One region of the Paenibacillus sp. FSL M7-0420 genome, then DNA from elsewhere that is predicted to be linked to it. Evidence: riboswitches for the same ligand, from Rfam matches in the RefSeq annotation. Region 1 holds a riboswitch; the other holds the start of a gene.

Evidence for each region. Region 1 has a riboswitch for cyclic di-AMP ahead of MKX51_RS31490 (3D domain-containing protein). Riboswitches for the same ligand answer to the same signal wherever they lie in the genome.
Region 2: linked by a shared signal. The riboswitch ahead of MKX51_RS16135 (APC family permease) and the one ahead of MKX51_RS31490 (3D domain-containing protein) in region 1 are both predicted to bind cyclic di-AMP.

Annotation. Positions count from the first base shown of each region.
Region 1 is NZ_JBBOCJ010000001.1:7,304,724-7,315,456, forward strand. Features, by position in the region: gene MKX51_RS31465 (tRNA1(Val) (adenine(37)-N6)-methyltransferase) at 1-418, shown strand, start outside; gene rsmI (16S rRNA (cytidine(1402)-2'-O)-methyltransferase) at 415-1,320, shown strand; gene MKX51_RS31475 (AbrB/MazE/SpoVT family DNA-binding domain-containing protein) at 2,313-2,567, opposite strand; gene MKX51_RS31480 (HD domain-containing protein) at 2,843-4,126, shown strand; gene MKX51_RS31485 (TatD family hydrolase) at 4,181-4,951, shown strand; cyclic di-AMP (ydaO/yuaA leader) riboswitch at 5,151-5,377, shown strand; gene MKX51_RS31490 (3D domain-containing protein) at 5,664-6,824, shown strand; gene rnmV (ribonuclease M5) at 6,986-7,537, shown strand; gene rsmA (16S rRNA (adenine(1518)-N(6)/adenine(1519)-N(6))-dimethyltransferase RsmA) at 7,534-8,418, shown strand; gene yabG (sporulation peptidase YabG) at 8,493-9,401, shown strand; gene veg (biofilm formation stimulator Veg) at 9,671-9,946, shown strand; gene MKX51_RS31515 (small, acid-soluble spore protein, alpha/beta type) at 10,172-10,351, shown strand; gene ispE (4-(cytidine 5'-diphospho)-2-C-methyl-D-erythritol kinase) at 10,510-10,733, shown strand, end outside.
Region 2 is NZ_JBBOCJ010000001.1:3,812,142-3,822,874, forward strand. Features, by position in the region: gene murB (UDP-N-acetylmuramate dehydrogenase) at 1-246, opposite strand, end outside; gene MKX51_RS16110 ((2Fe-2S)-binding protein) at 414-1,223, opposite strand; gene MKX51_RS16115 (ABC transporter ATP-binding protein) at 1,267-2,073, opposite strand; gene MKX51_RS16120 (FecCD family ABC transporter permease) at 2,114-3,148, opposite strand; gene MKX51_RS16125 (FecCD family ABC transporter permease) at 3,145-4,206, opposite strand; gene MKX51_RS16130 (ABC transporter substrate-binding protein) at 4,359-5,396, opposite strand; gene MKX51_RS16135 (APC family permease) at 5,572-7,389, opposite strand; cyclic di-AMP (ydaO/yuaA leader) riboswitch at 7,518-7,678, opposite strand; gene MKX51_RS16140 (disulfide oxidoreductase) at 7,905-8,339, opposite strand; gene MKX51_RS16145 (DsbA family protein) at 8,336-9,100, opposite strand; gene MKX51_RS16150 (sensor histidine kinase) at 9,194-10,733, opposite strand, start outside.

The DNA of each region.
Region 1 (10,733 bases):
TGGCGTATACGATGCGATCACGGTGAATCCCCCTTATATGCCGCTGAACGGGAGCGATCTGAAGCTGAATTCCCATCAGGCGATGGCCCGCCATGAAATCGGTTGTACCCTGGAGGAGGTCATTCAGGCCTGTGTCCGGCTGGTCCGTACCGGAGGCAAAGTCAGCATGGTGCATAAGCCACAGCGCCTCGTGGATATTATCAGTCTGATGCGGAAGCACCGGCTGGAACCGAAGCTGATCCGCTTTGTACATCCCCGCGCCCATCTGGAAGCGAATATGGTTCTGATCGAGGCCGCGCGTGACGGGAAGCCGGAGGTGCGTTTACAACCGCCTTTAATCGTATATAATGAGGACAATCAATATTGCCCTGAGATTATGGATATTTATTATGGGAACAAAGAGGATACGAGCCAATGACCATACAATGCCAAAGCAGCTTTCAAAATAACCATGACGGAGCGAAGCCCGAAGGATGCGGATGCCTGTATCTGGTGGCTACGCCGATCGGCAATCTGGAGGATATGACTTACCGGGCAGTACGCACGCTGAAGGAATGCGATATTATCGCAGCTGAGGATACGAGACAGACGCGTAAGCTGCTGAGCCATTTTGAAATTACACCGTCCATGCTGTTCAGTTACCATGAGCATAACAAGGCCGCCAGTGGGCCGGAGCTGATACGCTATATAATAGAAGGTAAAAATCTGGCACTCGTCAGCGATGCCGGTCTGCCGGCGATTTCCGACCCTGGTGCCGATCTGGTAGCTCTGGCTGTCAGCCATCAGATTCCGGTGATTCCGGTGCCTGGAGCGAATGCCGCTTTGTCGGCTTTGATTGCCTCAGGGCTGCCTACCGCCAGCTTCACGTTCGTCGGCTTCCTGCCTAGAGAGCGCAAGGATATAAGGGCCGTTCTGGCACCTCTGCGTTCTGCCCAAGGGACGCTGCTCTTCTATGAGTCGCCGCACCGCGTGGCCAAGACCCTTGTTCATTTGCAGGAGGCCTTCGGCAACCGCCGGATTACACTGGCCCGTGAGCTGACTAAGCGGTATGAGGAGTTCCTGCGCGGAAGCATTGAGGAGTGCCTGGCCTGGCTGGAGGAGCATCCCCCGCTGGGAGAGTACGTAATTGTCCTTGAGGGAGAGAGTAAAGAGGAGGCCGAGCTGGCCGAGTCTTCCTGGTGGCGTCAGCTTAGTACCGGGGAGCATGTAGCCCATTATGAGGCTTCAGGCTTAACACGTAAGGATGCGATGAAAAAGGCAGCGTCCGACCGTGGCCTGTCCAAGCGCGATATTTATAATGAACTCCTGGAGCGGGGTTAGAACACTGCGGTGTTGTAGTTATTACAATTCCAGTAAAACCTAAAGATGGGTTTAACCATCTGATTACCCAATGAAATAAATGTATTTCGTACACTTATATGGATTGTCTTGTTCCATTTATTGATTATAGTTGTAGTTTATACATTTATATGTATAGGAAAATAAATCTTTTGGAAGAATTATGTGGATATAAGTGTTCAAAGTACACTTATAATGATCAAATGGATGTTTTAGCAATAAATAGCTGTACAGAATACAGTTATCCAAATTTCTCAAGACCATTTTTCTTATATAATGATTCTCACCTTAGGGGCGTTTGGCTTAGTGTAACGGACTGAGGTGCTCTTATCCGGGAAGAAAGTCGTCACTTGAGTGATTAACGGACCGCAAGGACCTTATCGCCTGCAATTCAGCTCCAAAACGTCTCGCAGAAAGATGATAAGGTCGCCTGAGTCCGTTACGCTGCAAAAGGTGACGTTCTCGTGGGAATAAGGTCTTTTCGGTCCGTTAGATTTTTTGGGATGATAGGGTTTCATTATCTGACACTGTACTAGTCGCTCCACATAGCAAGTTCTGGCAAAAAGAAAGTCAGCAGCCAGTAACCATCCAGCATCCAAGTCGCTAGTCATTCTATAGTAAAGCGTATCCCGCAGGGAGAGCGTTCTACGCTCATCTATGACACGGGAGCACCCGGCGCAGCCGTCATAGGCACCTGCCTATGGCGAAACCCTTCGCATGGCAAGGCCTGAGGGATGACCGCAGGGAGTCCGAAAAGGGCCGGTCCACCGCCGACCCGCGCTTCCTTCCGCGCCAGCTGCAGAGATCCCCCAAGCTTCCGGGTGTCCAGAGGGCCGGGGCCTTGGGGCCCTCCCTGTAGGGAGGGTTTGGGAGGGTACACACAAAAAAATACCTCCCGCGCGAACGGGAGGCCAAGGAGATATAAAAAGGTTAGAATTAACAATTGGATTAGTTCCTATTATACCCTATTTATTTTAGTTTGTCACAGGGGTAGGGATAGCCGAAATGCATTCATGACAAACAATTTTACCTTTGAAGTAAGTTACATTCTCAGCATTGCCGCAGAAAATGCAAGCAGGCTCGTATTTCTTAAGCATGATCCGCTCACCGTCCACGTAAATTTCGAGCGCATCTTTTTCTCCAATGCCTAGGGTGCGACGCAATTCAATTGGAATAACGACCCGTCCAAGCTCATCTACCTTACGTACAATTCCTGTTGATTTCATCATTACAATCGTTGCTCCTCTCAATGTTCAAAAGCGTCATTATTCGACATTCTTCACTGTTTTATGATATTTATAATACCAACCATTCCCAAAACAGTCAACCTTTTTTCAGGCTAATTTTAAGGAATCTTTTGAGACCACATTTATTCCGCGTTTGATCGGGCAAATCACTCTAAAAAAGCTTATGAAGATGTTTGTCGATTTGGCAGTATATGAATCGCTAATATTCGACAAAGAGCGACAATATATTATATAAAACAAGAAAAGGAGATGATTTCATGAAGCAACCGCTGTCAGAAGAGAAGGTATTTAAGGACCCGGTCCACAACTACATCCATGTACAGGACACTATTATCTGGAGATTGATCAACACGATGGAGTTCCAGCGTCTGCGGCGCATCCGGCAGCTGGGCACCTCCTATTTGACCTTTCACGGGGCGGAACACAGCCGGTTCTCCCATTCTCTGGGGGTATATGAGATTACGCGGAGGATTATTTCCCAGTTTGAACGGAGCGGCTATAAGGACTGGATGCCGGAGGAGCGACTGCTTACCCTGTGTGCGGCACTGCTGCATGATTTGGGGCATGGCCCATTTTCCCATTCTATAGAAGAAGCTTTCGAAATGGATCATGAGGACTGGACCTGCCGTATCATTCTGGAGGATACAGAGATTACGGCTATTCTGCGTGATGTGGCTGAAGATTTCCCCGGTAAAGTAGCCTCGGTTATCTCCAAAACCTATGAGCATGAAATTGTTGTCAATTTGGTGTCGGGACCGCTGGATGCGGACCGGATGGATTATCTGCTCCGGGATGCATATTATACAGGGGTGAATTATGGAACCATCGACATCGACCGGATTCTGCGGATGCTGCGCCCTTATGACGGCCGGGTGGTTGTGAAGGAATCGGGGATGCATGCGATTGAGGATTACCTGATGTCACGGTACCAGATGTACTGGCAGGTCTATTTCCACCCGGTAACCCGCAGCTCTGAGATTATTCTCAGGCAGATTCTCCGCCGGGCCAAGGAGCTGGTGCAGCAGCAGCATACCTTCCGCTTCATGATCGAGCCCTTAAGTGATCTGTTCAGCGGAGAGGTAACGGTAGGGCAGTACCTGCTGCTGGATGAAGCCTTGATGCAGACTGCCTTCATGCAGTGGACGCTGGAGGAGGATGACATCCTGAGCGACTTGTGCAGCCGGTTTATCCATCGTAAACTGTATAAATATGTGGAGATGGAGCATTTGGATTCTGACACGATTGACGAAATCCGCCGCAGCTTCGCCGGTGCGGGACTCCGGCCCGATTATGATCTGGAAATTGATTATCCCACCGATCTTCCCTATGATGTGTTCCGTCCGGGAGACGGCTTTGACAGCAAGCAGATCCTGCTTCTGGACAAGCATGACCGGCTGAGGGAAATCTCGGAGGTCTCGGATATTGTTCGCTCTATCAGTGGTATTCACCGCGGCAGATACCATCTGTATTTTCCGCAGGACAGACTGCAGAAAGCCCTTCCACAGCTGTCGCCGTCCATCGCAGAGATTTTTGCCAAATAATCAGATCATGCTTGAAATTATAGATACAACAACAGGCCGAAAGGATGTAATGTAATGCAGTTATTCGACACCCATACCCATCTGGATGCTCCACAATTCGACGAAGACCGCGAAGAGGTCATTGCCAGGGCGCTGGAAGCCGGCGTCAGCAAGATGATCAACATCGGCTTTAACCGGGATACGATACCGACCACCATGCAGCTTGCCGAGAAATATGATTATATTTATGCAGCCGTTGGCTGGCATCCCCAGGATGCCATCACGATGAAGGACGGAGACCTGGAATGGATCGCCTCCTTATGCGCTCATCCCAAGGTGGTTGCCATCGGCGAGATTGGGCTGGATTACTACTGGGATACCTCTCCTAAGGATGTGCAGCATGAAGTATTCCGCAAGCAGATCGGGCTGGCCCGTGAGCTGAAGATGCCAATCAGCATTCATAACCGTGATGCTCATGAAGATGTGATCCGTATACTCCGCGAGGAGAAGGCGGGCGAGGTTGGCGGCGTAATGCACTCCTTCTCCGGGAGCTGGGAAAGTGCCAAGATGTGTCTTGATTTGGGCTTCCATCTTTCTTTTGGAGGACCGATTACGTTCAAGAATGCCCGGGTGCCCAAAGAGGTGCTTGCCCAGACTCCGCTGGACCGGCTGCTGATCGAAACCGACTCCCCATATCTGACTCCGCACCCCTTCCGGGGCAAGCGAAATGAGACCGCTCATGTGAGGCTGGTAGCGGAGGCGGCCGCGGCAATAAAAGGGATTGAATTACAGGAATTGGCGGAAATTACGTATGCGAACGCACTGGAACGATTTGGGATACTCTGAAAACAGGAGTAAAAGCGGTGAAAAATGAAGTATAGCGGATATATTAAACTTTTATGACGGAAAAACGGCCGATTATTACAATATTTTAATCATTTTTTTACGTAAACGTGGTTGAATCGTCCTTTACAACATGTATCAAAACAGGATATCATCTTTTCAGTGCAGTGAGCTGTTGTAACTGTGACAGTCACTAATTTCATGGATCGTCTCGCTGAGTCTCCGTATGGAGAACGGGGGAACCAATAATGCGCTGCCGCATGAACGTACAGAGTACAACGCAGAATTGCCGCAGGCATTATTTGATTTCTTTACGTGGTCTTTGGGGTGAATTTGAGGGCAACCGCCGTGAGCGGGTGACCTGAGATAGGGCGTCTCTCTTATGTCCGAACCCGACAGCTAACCCCGTAAGCGCAAGTAAGAGAGGAAACCTCGTGCATAAGCATTCCGACGTATTCGACACCGGGAAGCCACGAAAGAGTCCTCTATGAGCTCTTTTTAGGCTTCTTTTGTTTTGAATAATGAGAATGCTCCCGGCATACTGTTATATAACAGATCTCCGGAGTAACTATGCCGAGCAGGCGATCCATGAGCAGGAAACGCTGAAGCAAGTGCGGGCGTATCCTGTTGCAAACTCAAACCTAGTTTCGTCAGAAGTGATACAGTCACCTTGAACTAACTTGGACGACGGGGCTATGTAAGGAGGATGGAAAGAGTGGGCGTATTCCAACCAGAGGTATCCCATGATTCGCAATCATCCAGCAGGTCTTTCGCATTACGGTTGAAGCAAGTGAATCCCCGCGTAGTTTTACTTGCCGGTGTGGCATCGATTGTTATCGCACTGTTAATACTGCTGTACGTACACGGTCAGAGCAAGAAAGAAATTACCCTAGTAATAGACGGACAGGTACAGACACTGGAGACGCGGGAAACGCTGTTCAGTGATGTGCTGGCTAAGGAACAGATTTCGCTGCAGGCGCATGATGAATTATCTATTGGCCTTAGTGATGAAATAAAAGACGGCGACCGTATCGTGATTAACACTGCGCAGAAGTTCGCTCTTACCGTAGACGGAAAGACCGAGACGTTATTTACGACCGAGGATACCATTGGTCAGGCCATCGACAAGCTGGGCTACAGCCTGGAAGGCTTAGACAAGATTTACCCTTCGCTAGAAACCGCAGTATCTGCAGACATGGAAATCAAAATTGTCCGGATTAACAAGCATGTGGTTCAACGGACAACTAATTTGCCTTTCCGGGTCATTAAGACAGCAGACCCCTCATTGACCAAGGGAACCGTAAGAGTGGCACAGGCAGGTAAGCCTGGCGTAATGGTCCAGCACATCGAGAAGATCTATCAAGATGGCGAGCTGGCATCCATGCGCATGATCGGCAAGGAAGTACAGACGGTTACCAAGGACAAAGTCATTGCCATTGGAACCAAGCCGCTTCCTAAGCCCGTCGTAGTTACTGCCAAAGTTTCCAAACCTGTAACAACCTCCAAGTCATCTAAAGCGAGCGCAAAGGCCAGCAATGTTACCAGTAAGGCTGGTGTGGATTTCGAGTACAAAAGAATGATCAAAAACGTATCCATGACCGCGTATTCGTCGCAGGAACCGGGTATTGGAACACGTACTGCCTCCGGCACACGCGTAACGGAAGGCCGCACTATTGCTGTAGATCCTAGGGTTATACCAATTGGCTGGTGGGTGTATATTGAAGGATTAGGGTTTCGCCGAGCAGAGGATACCGGCGGTGCCATCAAAGGCAACAAGGTGGATGTCTATTACGATTCACTGAGTCATGCCCGTAATTTCGGCCGCAAGTCGCGCACACTCTATGTGATCGGACCTGTGAAGCCGGAGCTGAACTAAACGTAAAGTCTTTTGCAAATTAGCGGTTAATAAGATATAGTGAGGGAAGCACTTACGAAATTTCAGAGAGCTGCCGCTCATCACTTATACATTCTTTAGCCAAAAAGAAGGGGAGCGAATCCTCTTCTTTTTGCGTTCTGGAGTAAGGAGTAAAAATATTTATGATTAAAGAGCTAATTGTGGTTGAAGGGAAAAGTGATACCGTTGCCGTTAAGCGGGCGGTTGAAGCCGATACGATTGAAACCGGGGGTTCGGCAGTGGATAGCAGGGTCATTGCCAAGATCAAGCTGGCCATGGAGCGCCGGGGTGTAATCATTCTTACCGACCCGGATCATGCTGGAGAGCGAATCCGCAAAATCGTCGCAGCCAAGGTGCCGGGCTGCAAGCATGCCTTCATCCCTGAGAAGGATGCAACGCGCAAAGGAGATATCGGAATAGAGAATGCTTCGCCTGAGGCTATCCGCCATGCGCTGGAGCATGTACATACCTCCTTCGAGGGGGCACCGCCCATCATCGGGCTGGATGAGCTTATGGCCGCAGGGCTGATGGTGCATCCCCGGGCGGCTGAGCGCAGAATGCAGCTTGGCAATCTGCTCGGTATCGGTTATTGCAATGGCAAGCAGCTGTACAAACGTCTGGCGATGTTTGGCATTACCCGCGAAGAGTTCGCGCAGGCCCTCGCCCAAATTGATCAGGGAGGCATTACTTCATGAGCGGTATCGAGAATATCTCGTCCCCAACAAGAACCAAAGCGATAATTCAGCGTTACGGATTCTCCTTCAAAAAAAGCCTGGGCCAGAACTTTCTGATCGATCAGAATATTCTGGACAAAATCGTGGATGCCGCCGGTCTGGACAGCACAGCCGGTGCGCTTGAGATTGGGCCGGGGATTGGAGCACTGACGGAACGGCTGGCGTTGACGGCCGGGGCCGTCACTGCGGTAGAGATTGACCGCAGGCTGATTCCGATTCTTAGGGATGTCCTGTCGCCTTATCCCCATGTAAAGATCCGTAATGACGATGTGCTGAAGGTGAATCTGCAGGAGCTGTTCGCTGAGGATTTCGCGGGCAGGGACCGGGTTAGTGTCGTAGCTAACCTGCCGTATTATGTGACTACACCTATCCTCATGAAGCTGCTGGAGGAGAAGCTGCCGCTGGATAATATCGTGGTCATGATCCAGAAGGAGGTTGCCGAGCGTATGGCGGCGTCTCCGGGCGGCAAGGAGTATGGCAGCCTGAGTATTGCCGTCCAGTATTACAGCGAGCCTGAGCTGGTCTGTATGGTGCCGCGTACGGTGTTCATCCCGCAGCCTAACGTGGAATCGGCTGTGATCCGGCTGAAGGTCAGAGAACGTCCTCCGGTGGAGGTAGCGGACGAGAAGCATTTCTTTGGTGTGGTTCAGGCGTCCTTTACCCAGCGGCGCAAGACGATTGCCAATAATCTTAAGGCACGCTTCTTCCCGGAAGAAGGGCGGGAGCGCCTGGAGGCGCTGCTCTCCGAAGCCGGCATTGAACCCTCGCGGCGCGGCGAGACGCTTAGCATTGAGGAGTATGCACGGCTCAGTGCGGTTCTTCTGGCCGCAGGCATCGCATAGAATACAGAAAACCCTCCCGGCGGATGAACCAACCGGGGCCTTTGCCCATAACATGGGGTAGAGGTGGTGTTGTGATGAATCTAGGAGACTTGGTCATTCGTAAATCCTATGGCGGCGATGTGACCTTCCGGGTAGACAATATATTGCAGAATAGAGCAGTCATTAAAGGCACGGAGTTCCGTCTGCTGGCGGATTCCCCGCTGGAGGATCTGGTTCAGGTGCCTCCTACACGGGTTACCGAGCGGGGAGCGCGTGCGCAGATCAAGGCAACAGAATCTCTAACCTGGTTGCGTAAAGACCGGCAGGTGCAGAGCCAGCGAAGCGGAGAGAGCGTGTCGGGGTCCACGGGAACCTGGGGCCAATCTCCGAAGGAAACGGCTTATTTTGAAGTGCCGGGTAAGGTCCTGCATTTGGATGGTGATGCACTCTATCTGAAGAAGAGCCTGAGCCTCTACGAGCAGCTGCGCATACCGGCGGAGGGACATCATGTCAACGAATCCAAAATGGCGGAGACGCTGTACCGTCTGCTGCCCCGTGTGCGTCCCGATATCGTAGTGATTACCGGCCATGATGGAGTACTTAAGCAACAGCAGAATTATGATTTGTACAGTCTGAGCAGCTATAAGAATTCACAGAATTTTGTGGCAGCCATCCGGGTGGCCCGTGAATATGAGCGGAATTTCGATGCTTTGACGATTGTAGCCGGAGCCTGCCAGTCGCACTTCGAGGCTCTCCTGGGCAATGGTGCCAACTTCGCCAGCTCCCCGGGCAGAATACTCATTCATGCCCTGGACCCGGTGTATATCGCGGCCAAGGCCTCTTTTACCTCTATCCGGGATACGGTGAACTTAAGCGATGTGCTGAGCCATACGATCAGCGGCAATCAGGGGATGGGCGGAATCGAGACGCGGGGCAGCTTCCGGATCGGAATGCCTCAGCTGCAGAACCTGGCTACGCTGAAGGTAGCGCCTTCGGTGCTGTAACCATTCAAGTGATAACTGAACAGGCGGAAGGAATAGGGTAAGCATTCGTGCTTATCCTATTTTGCTGCCACGGAAGCCGCTTAGGACACAAGATGGGTTAGGGAGCAGCCAGTCATCATTACTGATAACAAGGTGCTTAAGTCAGGAATATCCCCGTCTAAAAAAATTCCGTTGACAACTTTTTTCTCATCATCTATAATTATTTATTTAATTTGACAAGTGGTTATAGAGGTTGTATAATGGACAAGGAAAGAGGTGGTCGTCAGGTAATGGCTAATAACGCGCTGTTAGAAATTAAACGCAGTCTTGAAGCTCACGTCGGTCATAAGATCACGTTGCGGGCTAACGGTGGCCGTCGGAAGACCGTTGAACGCACCGGTGTCCTGGAAGAAACGTACCCTTCTGTATTTATTGTCAAACTCGATCAGGAGCAGCAGACATTCAAGCGTGTCTCCTATAGCTATGCCGATATACTTACTGAATCTGTGGAAATCACAGTTACCGAAGACGATGGGCAGATGCGGATTATGTATATCAAAGCTTAGCGTCATGACAGTCTCCCTGCGGGGGGGCTGTTTTTTGATAGAATTTTTATGTTTTGGGGTCCCCGCAAAGTACCTGAGTCAACACCTACGCTAAAGCCCCACTTTGTGGGGTTATTTTGCATGTAGGGGTCTTCCTGAATTATGCTGCATGACACTGGCCTCCCGGCTGCATACTACATAGGCAGTACGTTCATCATAGAGCAGCATACAAGGGAGGAATTCGTAATGAGCCGCAGAAGACGAAGCATGATGTCGGAGGAATTGAAGACGGAGCTGGCCAAGGAGCTTGGGTTCTACGAAACGGTTGAGCAGGAGGGCTGGGGCGGAATCCGGGCAGTCGACGCCGGGAATATGGTGAAACGCGCGATTCAGCTGGCAGAGCAGGCTGCTGCGCGGAAATTGTAAGCGGCTATAGCGGTGTTATGCCGCACCGGGTATCGCCTGCGGGCGGTACCTTTTCTGCTTCATAGAACCGGATGTTTATTTAATGGACTTCACTGTCAGTTTCTCATATAATATGTTAAGTTGTTTTGTACGGGAAAAGCTGAGGGTGGGTGAACGCCTTGAAAATGTATGAGAAGGCACCGGCAAAAATTAATCTGATGCTGGATGTGCTGCATAAGCGGGCTGACGGATTTCATGAAGTGGAAATGATAATGACAATGGTCGATCTGGCGGACCGTCTGGAGCTGTCGGAGCTGAAGCGGGATTCGATTATTATCTCAAGCCAGGCCGGATATATTCCGCTGGATGAGAAGAATCTGGCCTTCCAGGCGGCAAGGCTGAT
Region 2 (10,733 bases), 3.5 Mb from region 1:
GATGCCCCGGATGCCACCGTCCCGGATAATGACATTGGAGCCGTTCCCCAGAATCGTAAGCGGGATCTGATGATCATGGGCATAGGCAGAGATGCTCCGGATCTCTTCATATGTAACAGGGGCCGCCAAGATATCTGCTTCGCCGCCCATGCGGGTATAGACCAGATCCTTAAGGCTCTCACGGCGTTTCAGTGAGCCTGCTGTAATGAGCGGCTGCAAATCCTCATATATGTTGTCAATATTCATTCTTCATGCTCCTAACTCTATGAACAAGATAATAGTGGTACATATCGCCGGGCAATCACGCTTCAGCAACCACAACTTTAACAACGAACAGGCTCCCTTGTCAATGACAGGAGCCTGTTAAGAAGCTGCATACAGCATTATTATGTTTCGAAATTCCCATTTATACCCTATTCGCCTGCTGCTGCGCGCTCGGAGCGGAATTCCTCCCGCCGTGCGGACCGCTCCTCCTCCTTCATACGGGGACAGGTATAACACAGCCGCCCGCCCTCTGTCCGGTAATACATACAGCAGCGGTTGCGCATCTGCACCGTCTGCTGCGGGTCCGTGAGCGACTCGATTCTCCGCACCTTCACCTGGAACGGATTGCGCGGCAGCCCGAATACGGCAGCAGGCAGCTCATCCTTCAGATAGGCGTAATCCTCCTCCAGCCGGCGGAGCAGGGGCGGATCTGTAAGCTCAGCGGCAAAGGCTTCCGCATAATAATTGAATTTGGTCGGCATCTGTCCCCAGATCTCCCCAAGCGAAAGGCCGCTCACTTGTGAAGCCATGCGAATCAGCGGTCCGGCTGTACTCTGATAGAAGCTCGTGAGCACCTCATTGCGCCAAGCCTTCCGGCCAGGCTCATCTGCAGGAGCTTGTACAATACCCCATTCACGAAGCGAGAAGGCAACACGGCAGTAGCCATCTGCCGGAACAAGATGCAGCCGCAGATTTCGTAAGCTGAAGTCCGGTACGCATAAGAAGCCGGTCACGGAATATTGGACAGCGAGTGCAATAATGCTTAAGTAACCGCCGAAATATGCACCAGCGGCTTTATCATCGAGCGCCTTCATCAGCGGACGGTAAGCCTCCATGAAGGTCCTCATCCCCGCCTCTTCTGCCAGTTCAGCAGCGGCGAAGGAATGCACGGTTCCCTCTGGTACTGTAGAATGGAGATCGAACTTGGAGCTATATTCTTGCATCAGATGTTCATTCATGCTGCTGTCCACTCCCCGCTTGCACAATTCTGTATCATCCAGCCTATAACCCTACTGCCTTATATGCCGCCAGCTCATAAGGCAGACAGAGCGGCACGCCTGTACGCGGATCAGGCACAATATCTGCCTCAATGCCGAATACCTCACGCAGCACCGCCGGTGTCATTACCTCATTCGGAGCGCCTTCGCTGATCACATTACCGGATTTGATCGCTACCATATGTTGCGCGTAACGGGAGGCATGGTTTAAATCATGGACAACCATAATAATTGTCCGGCCTTCCTGCTCATTGAGCTTCTGCAGCAGCTGAAGCACCTCCAGCTGATGGGCCATATCCAGGAAGGTCGTCGGCTCGTCAAGGAACAGAATATCCGTCTGCTGGGCCAGCGCCATGGCGATCCAGGCCCGCTGCCGTTGTCCGCCGGAGAGACGGTCAATCGGCCGGTCACGGAATTCATTCATGCCGGTCAATTCAATCGCCTCGGCAATAATGCTGCGGTCTTCAGGCGTCAGGCTGCCGAAGCCCTTCTGATGCGGATACCGTCCATACCCTACCAGCTCAGATACCGTTAAGCCGTCCGGGGCCGTAGGATTCTGCGGCAGAATCGCCAGCTGGCGGGCCACCTCTTTGGTGGAGAGATTGTGAATGGACTTCCCGTCAAGCATTACATTGCCGCTCTTCGGCTTCATGATCCGGGCCATCGTCTTCAGAATCGTGGACTTCCCCGAGCCGTTCGCCCCGACAAGCGCTGTAATCTTCCCTGTCGGAAGCGACAGATTCAGCCCCTTTACAATCATAGTCTCCGCATATCCGATGCTCAGCTGCTCTGTATTTAAACGTTCCGACATGATACACACTCCTTAGTTTTTTTATTTATATCCATCCCTGTTACGCTTTCGATGTAGCCAAAAGATATAAAAAGTACGGGGCTCCAATAATCGCCACCACGATACCTGCCGGCACCTCTGCCGGCTGCAGAATCCAGCGCCCGATGGTATCTGCCGCAAGCAGCAGCAGGGCTCCAATCAGGGCAGCCGCAGGCAGCAGGATCTGATGGCGCGGACCGACCAGCCTGCGGGCCAGATGCGGCGCAATGAGCCCGACAAAGCCAATGCTGCCGCTGACCGATACACAGGCTCCTGCCAGCGCAACAGCCGCAGCCAGCAGCCACCGCCGTTCCCGTTCCAGTGGCAGGCCCAGTCCCTTGGAGAGCTCATCGCCCAGATTCAGTACATTGAGCACCCGGGCTTTGTAGAATGCGAAGGGCAGCAGGATCACGATCCAGGGCAGCAGGGCCAGCACAAACCGCCAGTCTCCACCCCAGATTTTGCCGGCCAGCCAGATGGCTACGAACTGATAATTCTGCGGGTCCAGTCTTAATGACAAAATAAGCTGAAAAGCATATATCCCGGCACCCACAGCAATCCCAATCAGGATCATCCTTGTCGGTGAGAGCCCGTCCTCACTCCTGTATGACAGGAAATAGACCAGCGTTGCTGTAAGTGAAGCTCCTGCCAGGGCCAGCAGCGGAAGCACAAGGATCGGAGCTGCTGTTGTAGCCGGTACGAAGGAGATAAAGATCAGCACTGCGAATCCTGCTCCTGCATTGATCCCCAGGGTGGAAGGCTCGGCGAGAGCATTACGCGACAAGCCTTGCAGAATTGCTCCGGCTACCGCGAAGCCTGCACCAATCAGCAAGGAGATCACGATGCGCGGCAGCCGGAAATCAAACAGAATCAGCTGCTGCTGCTTGGTACCGTTGCCGGATAGGGTATGTAGAACTTCGAGCGGTGACAGCCGCATTAGGCCGGTATTCATACTGACCAGAAACAGAATGACGATAAGCACAGCAAGCAGTGTCAGAATACCGGCCTCTCTGGAACGGCGCGGTTTGGCCGGGGGGAATGAGATGGGACGGTTCATTTCAGCTCCCCCTTGCGTTTGCTGGCCAGATAGATGAAGAACGGTACGCCGAATACTGCAATTAAGGCACCGATCGGTGTTTCGTATGGCGCATTAATCATTCTGGCCGCAATATCGGCCACCAGGACCAGAATGCTTCCAAGGACCGCGGAGCAGGGAATAATCCAGCGGTAGTCAACCCCGACGAGGTAACGCGTAATATGCGGAATCATTAATCCGACAAAAGCGATCGGGCCCACTGTGGAGACTGCCGCTCCGGCGAGGATGACCACAATAATCATCCCTGCGGTCTGTACCAGACCGGTGCGCTGTCCGAGACCTGCGGCAACATCCCGGCCCAGGCTCAGAAGCGTAATCGAACGCGACAGCAGCAGCGCACCGGTCAGGGCCGCCGCGACCCAAGGAGATATTACCTGCAGCTGCTTCCAGCTCGCTCCGCCAATCCCGCCAGCCATCCAGAAGGCGATATCCCGGGAGAGGCTGAACAGGATAGCAATACCCTGGCTGACCGCCAGCAGCATGGCGCTTACCGCCGCACCGGCGAGGGTCAGCCGGAGCGGGGTCAGTCCGCTATGGGAGAGTGAACCGATCCCGAATACCAGCAGCGAGGCCACAGCCGCTCCAAGGAAGCAGTACAGCATGATGTACGCGAAGGATAACGATGGCGCGAAGGCAAAAGCCAGGGCCAGCCCAACGCCCGCTCCTGCATTAAGACCGAGCAGTCCGGAATCCGCCAGCGGGTTACGGGTCATCCCCTGCATAATCGCACCGGCAACGGCAAAGCATGCGCCGACCAGCGCCCCTGCGGCAGCCCGGGGAATCCGCAGCTCACGGATGACCTGATGCTGCGGCAGCTCCGGATTGAACCGGAAGACCGCCTCCCATACGGTAGCCAGGCGGATATCCGCCGCACCAACCGATACGGATACCATCAGGCCGAAGACAATCCCTGCTATTCCCAGCACCAGAATAACAGTAGCGGCAAGCGGCCGCGACCGGACAGTTGTGTTCCCTTCATCAGAAGGAGCTTGTAGAGCAGAATCTGTGGATGAAGCCATATGCCGTCTCCTCATCAGGATTATTAGGGAAATATAGATGATTATGATTCTCATTATCGCAAAGATATGAATATTGTTCAACTTAAAAAAAGAGGCAGGCTTCTATATCCTGAGGATATAAAAGCCTGCACCATTCTCCGGCCGGTAAAGAACTATTTTACAAAACTGCTCAGAATATCATCGATAGTCTTGGAATTGGCTATAGGACCGCTATACAGCCAGCTGGTATCTTTGCCGAATTCGTGAACATTCCCTGCCTTAACGGCCGGAATTCCCTTCCAGACCGCCCCGTCTGTAATCTCTGCTCCGTCCGCTTTGTCACTGTTCACCAGAATGATATGCTCTGCAGTCAGCTCGGACAATTTCTCAAGTGAAATCGGGTTCCACGGGGCTCTGGACTCCGCAGGAATATCGGTCACGAGATTCGGGAGCTTCACTCCAAGATCGCCATACAATACTGCGCCACTGCTGCGGGTCTCGTCCACGATGAAGAAGTTCTTTGACACCAGCCACAGAACAGCTACTGAATCATCTCCGATCGCCGCAGAGACAGCCGCTTTGGCCGAAGCCGCTTTCTGGTCATAGTCTGCAATAGCCTTCTCAGCTTCTGGTGTTTTATTAAGCAGCTCACCGATTTTGAGCGTAGCCGCGCGCCAGTCACTGCTGACTTCGTCGCCCAGTACATAGGTTGGTGCGATTTTGTTCAGCTGGTCATAGAGACCATTCTGAACCGAGCCTTCCGACTGCACGATATGGAAATCTGGCATGAAGCCGGTGACGGATTCAAGCGGCAGATCATAGCTGATCGGCGGAACGTCCTTAAGCTCAGCAGCGAGGTACGCCTGAGTACCGTTCTTCGTAGACCACTGCGCAACCGGAGTCACGCCGAGTGCTACCAGATAATCCTCCAGATAAGAAGCAATTACACGCTGCGGATTAGCGGGAACGGTCACTTTATGTCCCATGGCATCCGTTACGGTCTTCTCCACAGCGGGTGCAGCAGTTGCTGCAGGTACCGCAGTGGCCTCCGCAGTCGCTTCCACGGTTGCTGCAGGTGCGGTGCTTGCTCCACCGTTACTGCCTGCGTTGCTATTATTATTTCCGCAAGCGGACAGCAGCAGTGTTGTAGTCATAAGTCCGGCCACCGCCAGCTTCCCGCTTCTTGATCCTTGCAGGTTGAACGAAAACATTAAAATACCCCTCCTGTATGTTGTCTTCATGATTGGCAAAAGTCCTTTTACCTTCAGCTTGTCTATACTGATGATATTGATTCTCATTCTCTATGTCAACCAATAACTTATAATAACGACCAAACGGCCGTCTCCGCATCAAGCAGAAACAGCCGTCTTCCTATAATCTTCTATATTATTTATGCAGATGGAAAGGAACCGTGGCGATGACAATGTCCTTCTGATTCATCAGATAGGAGCGGATGAACAGGCTGGTCTGATTATGCAGCACCGCCTGCCACCAGTGCTTGGTCACGAATTGCGGAATCAGGACGGTAATATGATCCGTTGAAGAGGTCTTCCACTCTACTGTATCGATGAACTTCACCAGCGGGCGGATAATGCTGCGGTAGCGGGAGCGCAGGACAATCAGGCGTACGCCGGGGTTCCACTCCTCCCACTTCTGCTCCATCTTGTGAATCTCTTCTTCATCGAAGCCTACATATACAGCGACCACATTATCCGTCAATGACTTCGCATAGCTGATCGAATGCAGTACAGCGCGAGTCACACCGGCGACCGGAACGACTACGGTGCTTCCTTTGATACAAGGCTTATCGGTAGCTGGACAGATCCGCAGCTGATCGGCAATATTCATATAATGGCGGTGAATCCGGTGGAACACGATGATAACAACCGGCAGGAAGATGAAGGCCATCCACACGCTGGAGAATTTAGTGATTATGAAAATCAGGGTGATCGTTAATGTAGTGAGCATCCCCACCGTATTGACGGCGAACTTGCTCTGCCAGCCTTTCGGCTTCGTTCTGTACCATTGGACCATCATGCCAAGCTGCGACAGCGTGAACGGAATGAATACCCCTACTGCATATAATGGAATGAGTCCTTCCGTATTCCCGTGAAACGCCGCTACCAGCACAGCCGACATGACACCGAGGAAAATAATGCCGTTGGAGAAGCCCAGCCGGTCGCCGCGCACCATGAAGGCATGGGGCAGATATTTGTCTTTGGCGAACATGAACGCCAGCAGCGGGAAGGCCGAGTACGCCGTATTGGCTGCCAGGAACAGGATAACCGCCGTAATCCCCTGAATGAAGAAGTACAGTCCGCCGCGGCCGAAGGTAGACTCGGTAATCTGTGAGACCACGGTAGCCTTCTCATCAGGCATGATACCGTACCAGTAAGCGAGCAGCGTAATACCTGTGAACATTACCCCGAGAATGAGGCCCATGAGCATCAGCGTTTTGGCTGCATTTTTCTCCGCCGGCGCTTTGAAGTTAGGAATGGCATTAGAGACTGCCTCAACCCCCGTCAGAGCCGAACAGCCGGAGCTGAAGGCCTTCAGCAGCAGGAACATACTCACGTTCGATACCGCCGAGCCAATCTCAGGAACATGGGCATGGGCGCCGCCGGTCATATATTTGAAGACCCCCGAGATGATGAGCACGAAGATGGAAACAACGAACAGATAGACCGGAATAGCGATGAAGGAGGCAGATTCGGTCACTCCCCGCAGGTTAACAATCGTTAAGAGCACGATAACAGATACCGCTATGAGGACAGTATGATTATGGAGATTTGGAAAAGCTGAAGTGATCGCATCCGTCCCCGCCGAGGCGCTTACCGCCACCGTCAGAATGTAATCCACCAGAAGAGAGCCGCCGGCCAGTAAGCCGGTATGAACCCCGAGGTTGGTTTTGGCTACAATATAAGCACCACCGCCCTGCGGATATGCAAATATCGTCTGCCGGTAGGATAGAATCAGAATGGCCAGCAAGCCCAATACGGCTAATGCAATTGGCAAAGAGTACCAGATAGCGGTGAACCCGGCGGCCACCAGTACAATCAGAATTTGTTCTGTTCCGTAGGCTACAGACGAGAGCGCATCAGAAGACAGGACAGCCAGTGCTTTCACCTTGGATAACTTTTCATGATCGAGTTCGTTCGACTTCATCGGACGCCCGATCAATAGTCGTTTTACCTTGCTTACCATTGTAGTAACAGTTCCTCTCTTGGTTAAGTTGAAATGGGCTTTCCCTGCGCTGTTTTCATAAGTGGATTTCATAAATGCAGGCACCAAAATAAGCATACGGAAATGATCCGCATGCCTAATGTGCATGGTCATTATCCCACTTGTAGCTTACGAGGTTAGCTGGCGGATTCGGACTGTGGTAGCCCTACGGTTACAGGCCCTTGCGGCCCGCTCCGATTCACCCCTTTTGGCCTTGGCCAAAGTGTGGTTCCCCCGTTTTTCCTTCCGGAAAATTCAGCGCATATTCAACTTCTCACAAGGACTAATATTAAGCTACAACACGTCTTCCGTAAAGCGTGGAAACAAATGAAAAAAGAATGAAAAGCACTCAAAACAACCAAATCCATCATCCGGTATGTCTTGATCTTTCATTCTCTTTCATTATCCCTTTAACACGTGATTTTACAGGGTTTTTGCATATTATTTTTTGCTAAAATTAAGGGTATTCTCTTCTCTTCCTTCTGCCCGTCAGCTTCTTACTCAGCAGGCTCTTCTTTGCGTCCTGTCCAGAGCAGAATGGAGATTAAGGCAAAGGCTATAAGTGCAAGCAAAGGGACTGTTACAAAACCGAACCAATTCAGATAATCCTTATTGCACGGTACGCCGATGGTACAGGGAAGCACCTTGCTGAGCGCCGGAATTTTTTGCTCCGCATAATGATAAATCGAGATGCAGCCGCCGATTAGGCTGAGCGGAAGCACATAAGGAATGATCCGCTTGTCCGCCCGGTAGGTGGCAATTCCCAGCAGGAACAGCTGCGGGTACATGAAGATCCGCTGGAACCAGCACAGCCTGCACGGTTCGTAATGCAGGACCTCACTGAGATACAGGCTTCCCGCTACAGCCACCACACAGACGAACCAGGCCAAGTAGAGACAGTTACGCCGGCAGAAGGCAGAGAAGGCGGTCATTGGGCGGCCCCTGCTCCCGCTGCTGCTGTTGCTGCCTGAATCTGGGCGTCAATCGCCTCCATATTGAAAGGCTCATTCACCTTGATTCCGTTCACGAACAAGGATGGCGTATTCGTTACACCCGCATCCGTGCCCACCTGAATATCCCGCTCCAGCTCATTTACATAAGTACGCTCGTCAATGTCCTTGCGTAGCAGGTCATAATCCACCGGCAGCTCCAGCTGCTTGGCGAGACTCACCAGGAAGTCAGGCGTAGCCCATTCCTCCTCTTCATTCCCCTGATTGGCATAGATCGCATCGAAGTACTTCCAGAACGCTTCCTGGTTCTGATGATACACCGATAGGGCTGCCAGGGAGGCCGTTCTCGAATCCTTGCCGATGAAGGCCAGATTCACGAAATAGAAGGCTGCTTTATTCTGATCTACATAGCCCTGAACGATCTGCGGCTTGATGACACCGGTGAACTGGGCGCATGCCGGACATTTGAAATCGCCGAATTCCACAATTTTGACCGGAGCATCCTCCTTGCCCAGCCGCATCATTTCACTGTAATTGAAGGCAACAGGCTTGCTGTCTGAGCCTGCAGGCGAAGAATCCTTGGAAGCAAGCATGAATAAGCCTACAAAAATAATAATGACGATGGCCACCGTACTCACGATAAGAATTCTCGTTTTCTGCTTCTGCTGCTCCTGTTCTGCCCTGCGCTTCTCCTGCTTGCTCATCTGGGGAGCCGTGACATTGTTCTTTTTTGTTTTGCTCAAAGAGAGTTCCTTTCCGTCCTCAGGACTATCGTGATAAAAGAATAGTTACTTTCAAATTATATAATGTTAACTCTCTTGTTGGCAATCGCTGTCTTATACGGCTTCATTCTCCTCTGCTGACTCCCCTTCCCCTGTATCCTTGCCGAAAAATACCTCCGGGGAATGCTCCTGCGACTGCAGCTTAATTCTGAAGAAGAATTGTGTGCCGCCCCCTTCTGCCGGTTCTGCCCAGATTTCTCCTTGCATCAGGTCTACAAGCTTCTTGCAGATCGCCAGGCCCAGACCCGTGCCGGGGTACTTGCGGGTATGCGACCCGTCCACCTGCGAGAAGGACTGGAAGAGCAGCTGTAGCTTATCCGGTGAGATGCCAATGCCGGTGTCGCGTACCATGAATTGCAGCGCCTGAGCGGTCTCCCTGACGCCATAGGACTCCACTTTAACCGTTACCGTGCCGGATGGCGTGAATTTCACCGCATTGCCGATCAGGTTGATGAGAATCTGGCGGATACGCGCAGCATCCCCGGTGAACTTGTCGGGAAGTCCCTCCTCGATCAGAAGCTCCAGAGATAACGGCTTGTCTTGTGTGCTCACCATGAACAGGTCCATACAGCCCTGGAGCAGCGCCTTCAGCCCGAAAGTATCCTTGTTCAGTGAGAGGCCATCCGCCTCCAGCCGGGAGATATCGAGAATATCGCTCATCACATGCAGCAGAGCGTGGCTGCTTGTACTCTGAAGCCGCAGGAGCTCCAGATGCTCAGGATTGCTGATCTCCTCGGACAGCAGCTGGTTGACACCGATAATGCCGTTCAGCGGCGTGCGGATCTCATGGCTCATGGTGGCGAGGAACTCGCTTTTCATCGTCACAGCACTCTCCGCGGCATCCCTGGCCTCCAGCAGCTCATACTGATACTTCATCAGGGCAGTCACATCCTCGGCCACAATATAGACCCACTGCTCCGTATGATGCAGCAAAGGAAAGACAGTGACACTACAGATCAGTTGCTCCCCGCCTTTGCTCCGTACCTTCAGTTCCAGCTTGGAGGACTGCCCCCGTGAAGCGCGCGTTATGGCATCCCGTACGGCCGCTTCATCCCGTTCGCTGTATAGTATCGCCTTATAATTCCCCAGTTCTTCGCTGCTATATCCGGTAATGTCCCGCAGAGCAGGATTAGCACTGATTATCTTCTTGCGAGCAGGATCAATGCAGATCACCATATCAGGGTTATGCTCGAACAGCGCAGTATACCGCTGCTCATTGAAGGCAGCTGACTGGAGTACCCGCTGCCGGTCCCTGTACAACAGGGCAAGGACGATCGACACAATGAACAGGAAGGAGCCGCAGAGGATCATTCCCAGTATCGAATCCTGCAAATAGAGCACGTGCGCGGCTGCACTGGACGGTTCTCCTAGAGGGAAGGAAGCGCCCGCCATGGCAGCGTAATGGATGCCTGTGAACGCGCCGGTCAGGGTCAGGACAAGCAGCAGCTTTTTGAAGCTGAACATATTGTAGGCCTGCTCCAGCCACTTCGGATCGTAGGATGCGGTGATCACCGGGATGATCAGGGCGAACAATACCGCCAGAATAATGGAAAAGGCGCCTTGCTCATACGTTGCCGTAAGTCTCATCGACAGA